2 linked regions of the Stieleria varia genome follow. The protein of the gene in region 1 interacts with the protein of each later gene in a pairwise test. Links are inferred from orthologs where the notes say so. Each region holds a gene or a part of one and is shown in the gene's direction. Other genes may lie near its edges. The genes, in order: typA and rlmKL.

What was found.
Region 2: the proteins of typA (region 1) and rlmKL interact in binary tests that used the Escherichia coli proteins (3 or more experiments, as listed by UniProt). The link is inferred for Stieleria varia from one-to-one orthologs.

What each region holds. Positions count from the first base shown.
Region 1 is NZ_CP151726.1:7,869,275-7,872,594, forward strand. The notes cover bases 65-3,061. They hold typA (translational GTPase TypA), read left to right. Parts: upstream 65-640; coding sequence 641-2,482; downstream 2,483-3,061. Other genes in these bases: Pla52nx_RS26475 (ThuA domain-containing protein), read right to left, coding at 65-309; Pla52nx_RS26485 (hypothetical protein), read left to right, coding at 2,748-3,061. Also shown: more of Pla52nx_RS26475, read right to left, coding at 1-64; more of Pla52nx_RS26485, read left to right, coding at 3,062-3,212. UniProt on the Escherichia coli protein: A 50S ribosomal subunit assembly protein with GTPase and nucleotide-independent chaperone activity, required for 50S subunit assembly at low temperatures, may also play a role in translation.
Region 2 is NZ_CP151726.1:8,546,282-8,549,608, reverse strand. The notes cover bases 268-3,271. They hold rlmKL (bifunctional 23S rRNA (guanine(2069)-N(7))-methyltransferase RlmK/23S rRNA (guanine(2445)-N(2))-methyltransferase RlmL), read left to right. Parts: upstream 268-642; coding sequence 643-2,901; downstream 2,902-3,271. Other genes in these bases: Pla52nx_RS28870 (DUF1552 domain-containing protein), read left to right, coding at 3,154-3,271; Pla52nx_RS28880 (rhomboid family intramembrane serine protease), read left to right, coding at 268-612. Outside these bases: more of Pla52nx_RS28880, read left to right, coding at 1-267; more of Pla52nx_RS28870, read left to right, coding at 3,272-3,327. UniProt on the Escherichia coli protein: Specifically methylates the guanine in position 2445 (m2G2445) and the guanine in position 2069 (m7G2069) of 23S rRNA. Methylation occurs before assembly of 23S rRNA into 50S subunits.

The sequences.
Region 1 (3,320 bases):
GTGCAAGATCACGTCGTAGCCGTCGGCCCAGTTGTCTTTCTCATAGATTTCGAATCGCGTCTCGGTCGTCTTGCTGGGATTGAACTCAACCGTGACAACCGCGTTGATGCGTGCTTCGATTCCCTTTTTCAGCAATTGCGTCTGGGTCGCGTAATCGTGGCAACAACCTCCCGCGACCAGCAGGACCTTGAGGGGCTTGGCGGAGGCTGCCGATTTGTCTTGGCCATTGGTGACTCCAGCGACAGAAACGGTCAGGAACGCGGCGATGAGGGCGGTGCCAAGGACACGGCGGTTGAGGTGAGTTTTCATGGAGGCTTGGATCGAGGGCGTCGTGAATCGAGGAGGTTGTGGAACGTTTCGTCGAAGAAGGTTTGGGCGTCATCGGCTGAAATGGTGGTGTCAGCGCACGAGGATCAGACCTCGTAATGATATCACCCGGCATCACCAAGTGTCGCGGGCGGGGGCGTCTTTTCACCTAGAGTGGCATTAAGGCGCGTCGGCAGGTCACCACCCTAACGGTGCGATTGCTGGAAAAGCAGACGGGAGCTAGGATCTGCAAGAATTGCGTGGCCGGTCTACGCGAGAACCAATGGCCTGGGAATTCGGCCAGATCAGAGCCTTCGCTGGACGAGTTGTCCCCTTGCAATTGACAGAAACAAAAAAAGAAATCGTACGACGTCCCGACATCCGAAACGTTGTCATCATCGCGCACGTCGACCACGGCAAAACCACCCTCGTTGACTGCTTGCTCCGCCAAAGCGGACAGTTTCGTGACACGGAACTCAAGGGCGAGCGGATCCTGGACTCCAACGACTTGGAGCGAGAGCGTGGCATCACCATCTTGTCCAAGAACATCGCGATCCCCTATCGCGGCGTCAAAATCAACTTGATCGACACGCCCGGCCACGCCGATTTCGGCGGCGAAGTCGAGCGAGTGGTAACGATGGCCGACGGTTGCTTGCTGTTGGTCGACGCTGCAGAAGGCCCGATGCCGCAAACCCGGTTTGTGCTGGAAAAAGCGCTCGCGGCGGGCGTGAAACCGATCGTGGTGGTCAACAAAGTCGACCGTCCCGACGGACGCCCATCCGAGGCGCTCGACGAAGGACTTGAGTTGTTGGCGGAACTGGGCGGCGAAGACCAACTGGATAGCGTCGGATTTGTTTTCGCCAGTGCCAAAGAAGGCTACGCGACGACGGATCCGGCTGTCCGTACCGCCGACATGCGACCGCTGCTGGACTTGCTGGTGGACCACCTGCCTGGCCCGGCAATCGAAGCCGATGCGCCACTGCGGATGATGGTGACCACTCTGGATTGGAGCGAATACGTCGGCCGAATCGCGATCGGTCGCATCACCGGTGGTGAGATCCGTCCGGGGCAAGCCATCGATTTGTGGGGTCGCGACGGAAAACGCAAAACAAAGATCGCCGGCCTGCACGTCTTCGACAAGCTCGGCCGAGTGCCCACGGAGATGGCCAGCGCGGGCGATTTGGTGGCGATCGAAGGTCTTGATGACGTTGAGATCGGCGACACGATCTGCGCCCCCGATCAGGGCAAACCGTTCAAGAGACTGACGGTCGACGAACCGACCCTGGAAATGGTCTTCAGCGTCAATTCCTCACCAATGGCAGGACGCGAGGGCAAGTACGTCACGACGCGGCAGATCAAAGGGCGTCTGGAAAAAGAACTGGAACGCAACGTTGCTCTTCGCGTCGAGATGATCCCGGGCACAGAAGCCTATGCGGTGAAGGGCCGTGGCGTGCTGCACCTGGCGATCTTGATCGAAACGATGCGACGCGAAGGATACGAGCTGAGCGTCGGAAAGCCTCGCGTGATCTTCAAAAAAATCGATGGCAAGGACCACGAACCTTTCGAAACACTGCGTGTGGAAGTCCCCACCGAAGCGATGGGCCCCGTGATGGAACTGGTCGGGCACCGCCGAGGCCAACTCGAAGAATTGGCTCAGCGTGGCGAGTACAGCTTGCTCAAATTCCTGATCCCGTCGCGTGGCTTGATCGGATTGCGAACCCGCCTGCTCAATGCCACCCGCGGCACCGCGGTGATCCACCATCGATTTGAAAGCTATCGACCGGTGGAAGGCGATGTTCCCTGTCGTGCCAACGGCGTTTTGATCTCGATGCTCGGAGGCAAGACCATGCCCTTCGCACTTTTTGCCCTCCAGGACCGCAGCGATTTGTTCGTCCCGGCTGGCGTGGAAGTGTACGAAGGCATGATTGTGGGCGAAAACGTCCGGGACAATGACATGACCGTCAATCCCTGTCGCGAAAAGAAGCTCACCAACATGCGCGCGTCCGGCAGCGATGAAAACGTCATCCTGAAACCGCCGCGCGACATGTCCCTGGAGGCGGCCCTGGAGTACATCGAAGACGATGAGTTGGTCGAAGTGACCCCTCAGAGCATTCGGCTGCGAAAGATTCTGATGAAAGAAGCCGATCGCCGCCGAGTCGGCAGAAACCAACGCTAGCATTCGGCCGCTCGCCGAACCCTGAGGTCGTTCGCCCCGTACGCAAGAGTCACGGTGTTTCCTAAACGCAGTGACCTGCGATACTGTATAGGGATATCGCCGTGCGTTCGAGCGCCGTTGCCCACTTCCTCTTGCGTTTGCTGGTGCACTCGCAATTCGATTTGACCACGTGCCGCTGGAAACTTCTGTCGTATCACGATTTTGGCATTTCAGTGGTCGCTCACCTGACCTCAGCCCTTTCCCCATTCAATCCTGGAACCCAATCATGCGTTTCGTTTTTCATCCCCTGATGGCATGCGTGGTCGCTTTGAGCGTTTGTGCGTGGGTCGGATGTGACCAAAAAACCACAACAACGACCACCACATCCTCCCACGATGACGAGCACGAGCACGGCGCGGAGGATCACCACCACGACAGCTTGCCAGAAGCGATGACTGAACTGGCAACCTTGCGAGACCAGATCGCCAAAGCCTTCGCCGACGGTGAACCAAAGTCCGCAGACGACCAACTGCATCACGCGGGCGATCTGTTGACCGATGTCGAAGAGCTGGTGAAAAAATCCGAGTTGAGCGATGACGCAAAGAAAACAGCGTTGGCCAGCGTCGAGACCTTGTTCACGCAGTTCAAAGAAGTTGACAATAAAGTTCACGGTGACGGCGGGAAGGATTATTCCGAAGTCAGCGAAGCGATCGAAGCGGCAATGAAATCGCTCGGTGAGGCGATCAAGTAGCCACCCGCACGTCAGGCTTTCCAGCCTGACGCCTGCTTGTACGTCAGGCTTTCCAGCCTGACATCTGCGTGTACGTCAGGCTTTCTAGCCTGACATCTACGTGTACGT
Region 2 (3,327 bases), 680 kb from region 1 along the record:
CGTCGCGGCTGGGTGGACTGTGAAGGCTGGGACTTGTTTTCACGGTATCACGATCGAACCAAAGGTTCATCTAAGAAGTTGGAAACCATTTTGGGGGAGGCCCGCGAACGCGCCAGCGGTCAGCAGGCGTTGAATCTGATCCGCAGCAACCCCGCCGCGTTCAATCCACCTGCTCAAGCGACGGCGGCCGCGAAGCAGTGGACACCCGAGGTGGCACCGTGCGATGTGGAATTCGAGTTTCAGTTTTGTTGGGCTTTGGATGCGAGTGATCTGGATGGCGCGCAGCGAAACTACGACGAACTGGTTCGACTGGATCGCACTGGGGAAATCGACATCGCGACATTGGTGAAGTTCGTTGATTTGTTGGCATCACACAAACGATATCGAGACAGCCTTGCACCGCTTTCCATCCTTGCTCGACGACGGGGCACGATCGGGCACTTGGCAGCGTTGCGGATGGCCAAGATCTATCTGCGGGTCTTGCGAGATTCCAAGGCTGCCCAGCGGGTGCTCTCAGAGATGAGAGCCCCCTGGGCGCCGAAGATTAACCAGAAACGCAATCAGATCATTCTCCAAATACAGTCAACGGGATACACTGACCAGCCAACTTGATTCCCTGATGACACCGAACTGGTCTTTCCGTTGAACTCCGAAACCACCTTTGATTTGATTGCCACGTGCGGCTTTGGGCTGGAGGCGATTCTGCGAAGGGAGCTGCAGGCGTTGGGTTTGGAGGCTGCGGTCGGTGAACCGGGACGCGTGAATTTTTGCGGTGACTTGGCCGCCGTGGTGCAAACCAATCTGTGGCTGCGGACATCCGATCGTGTTCTGATTCGCGTCGCCGAGTTCCCCGCTCCGGATTTCGACGCCCTGTTCGAAACCGTTCGTGATTTGCCCTGGGGGCAATGGTTGCCCGCCGATGGTTGCTTTCCCGTCACGGGGCGATCGATCAAGTCACAATTGTCCAGCGTGCCGGCGATCCAACGCAGTGTCAAACGGGCGATCGTCGATGCGATGCAACGCGATCATCAGACGATGTCGCTGGAGGAGACTGGTGCCCTGTACAAAGTCGATGCGGCGTTGGTCAAGGATCACGCGACGATCACGATCGACACGACCGGGCGAAGTCTGCATCGGCGTGGGTATCACTCCACGGTGGCTGGCGGACCGGTCAAAGAGACATTGGCTGCGGCGTTGGTGATGTTGAGCTACTGGCGGGCGGATCGTCCGCTGTTGGATCCCTTTTGTGCCAGCGGAACTATCCCGATCGAGGCCGCCCGGATCGGACGCAACATCGCGCCGGGAATCTTGCGTGATTTCGCTTATCAAGAATGGACCGGGGTGGATTCCGACTTGTGGCAAGACACCATTTCGCAGGCCAATGCGGCCGTCATCCCCGAATTGGGCGAGCGCATTTTGGCCAGCGACAGCGATCCCAAAGTGGTTCGTGCGGCGCGTGAGAACGCTGCGATCGCCGGCGTCGACAAAGACATCCACTTTGACGTCAAACCAGTGAGTGGTGTTTCCAGCAAGAGACGCTTCGGCAGCCTGATCACGCATCTGCCATCGCCGCGGGCGACAGGACCGGATCGTGAGTTGGATGAATTGTACCGATCCTTGCCCGGCATTTTGGCCCACTTTCCAACCTGGTCGCACTACTTCTTGACCTCGCATCCAAAATTCGAAGCCATCGTGGGGCGGCAGGCTGATCGTCGCCGCAAACTGTACAACGGTCGGGATCAATGCACGTACTTTCAATTCCACGGACCCAAGCCGGTGGTCGGCGAAGGCAAGCCGGCGAGTGAGCCAGCTGTGCAGCCGGCCGTCGATACCGACCAGGTGCCCTCCGAGGCTGATGTTGTCTCAGACGAGCAATCGCTTCAGAGAGCAGAGAAACCCGTCGCAAAGCCATACGTGCACGCCGTTGGTCAAGCCGCATTCGGTGCGTTGACAGACAAGGCGATGGAGCAAGCCGAGTTGTTTGCGGTGCGTTTGCGCAAACGACAGAAACACTTGCGTCGCTGGCCGACCAAACGAGGCATCACGTGTTTTCGGCTCTACGAACGCGACATTCCCGAGATTCCGCTCGTCGTGGATCGCTATGAAGATCACTTGCACATTACGGAGTACGAACGGCCACACGACCGTGATCCCGCTCAACATGAAAACTGGCTGGAGCTGATGGCGCGGACGGCCGGGGAAGCGTTAGAGATTCCCAAGGGCAACGTGTTCTTGAAACGCCGCAGCCGATTGCGGGACAACACACAGTACGAAAAGATCGACCAAACCAACCATCGCTTGGAGGTTCACGAGGGCGGCTTGAAGTTCCTGGTGAACTTGGCCGACTATGTCGACACCGGATTGTTTCTCGATCATCGTGTCACGCGTGGCATGGTGCGTGAACTTGCCGAGGGAAAGAACTTCTTGAACCTATTCGCCTACACGGGGTCGTTCAGTGTGTACGCCGCAGCGGGTGGTGCAAAACGGACGACGACCGTCGACCTGTCACGAAACTATCTGAAGTGGGCGGAAGACAACTTGAAACGCAACGGGTTCAGCGGCGATGCGCATCGTTTGGTCGCCAGTGACATCGAGACGTTCATCAACGAACATCCGCCCGGCGAGATGTATGACTTGGTCGTGCTCGACCCACCGACTTACTCTCGTAGCAAGCGGACCGAGAAGGACTGGGATGTTCAACGTGAGGCGGTGCCGCTGCTGCAAAGTCTGCTGCCGCTGGTGCGGAAAGGCGGTGTGATTTTCTTTTCGTGCAACTTTCGGCGTTTTAAGTTCGACACGGAGGCGTTGGCGGTCGGCGAAATCCACGAAATCTCCAAGCAAACCGTTCCCGAGGATTTTCGCAATCGCCGCATTCACCGATGTTGGCGAATCGTGAAATAGATTCGGATTTTGTGTTGGTGGCGGGTGGGGTACAATGAGGTCCCCGCCTACACAGGGCGTGAACGTGAAGATGCGTGGGTTCATGCCGATTCACGAAGCCGATTCACGAAGCCGAGCCACTCCGAGGCTCGGAATTTCACGTCTCGGAGAGACGCGACTACGTGCCGATCGCAACCTGGTTGCGTTCAACGCCACCGGTCAACCGTACTCTCACGCAGCGATTCCAGCCCACCTTTTGGATACTGTCCCGCTATGAATTCGAAATCCCTTGGTCGTCGATCGCTGTTACGTGGGGTTGGCGTCGCCTTGGCGTTGCCCGCATTGGAGTCAATGCCGCGAGCGATCGCCGCAGAAACATCTGAGGCAATTGCGAATCGTCCGACCAAGCGTATGGTTTGCATCGGGAACATGCTCGGTTTTTATCCC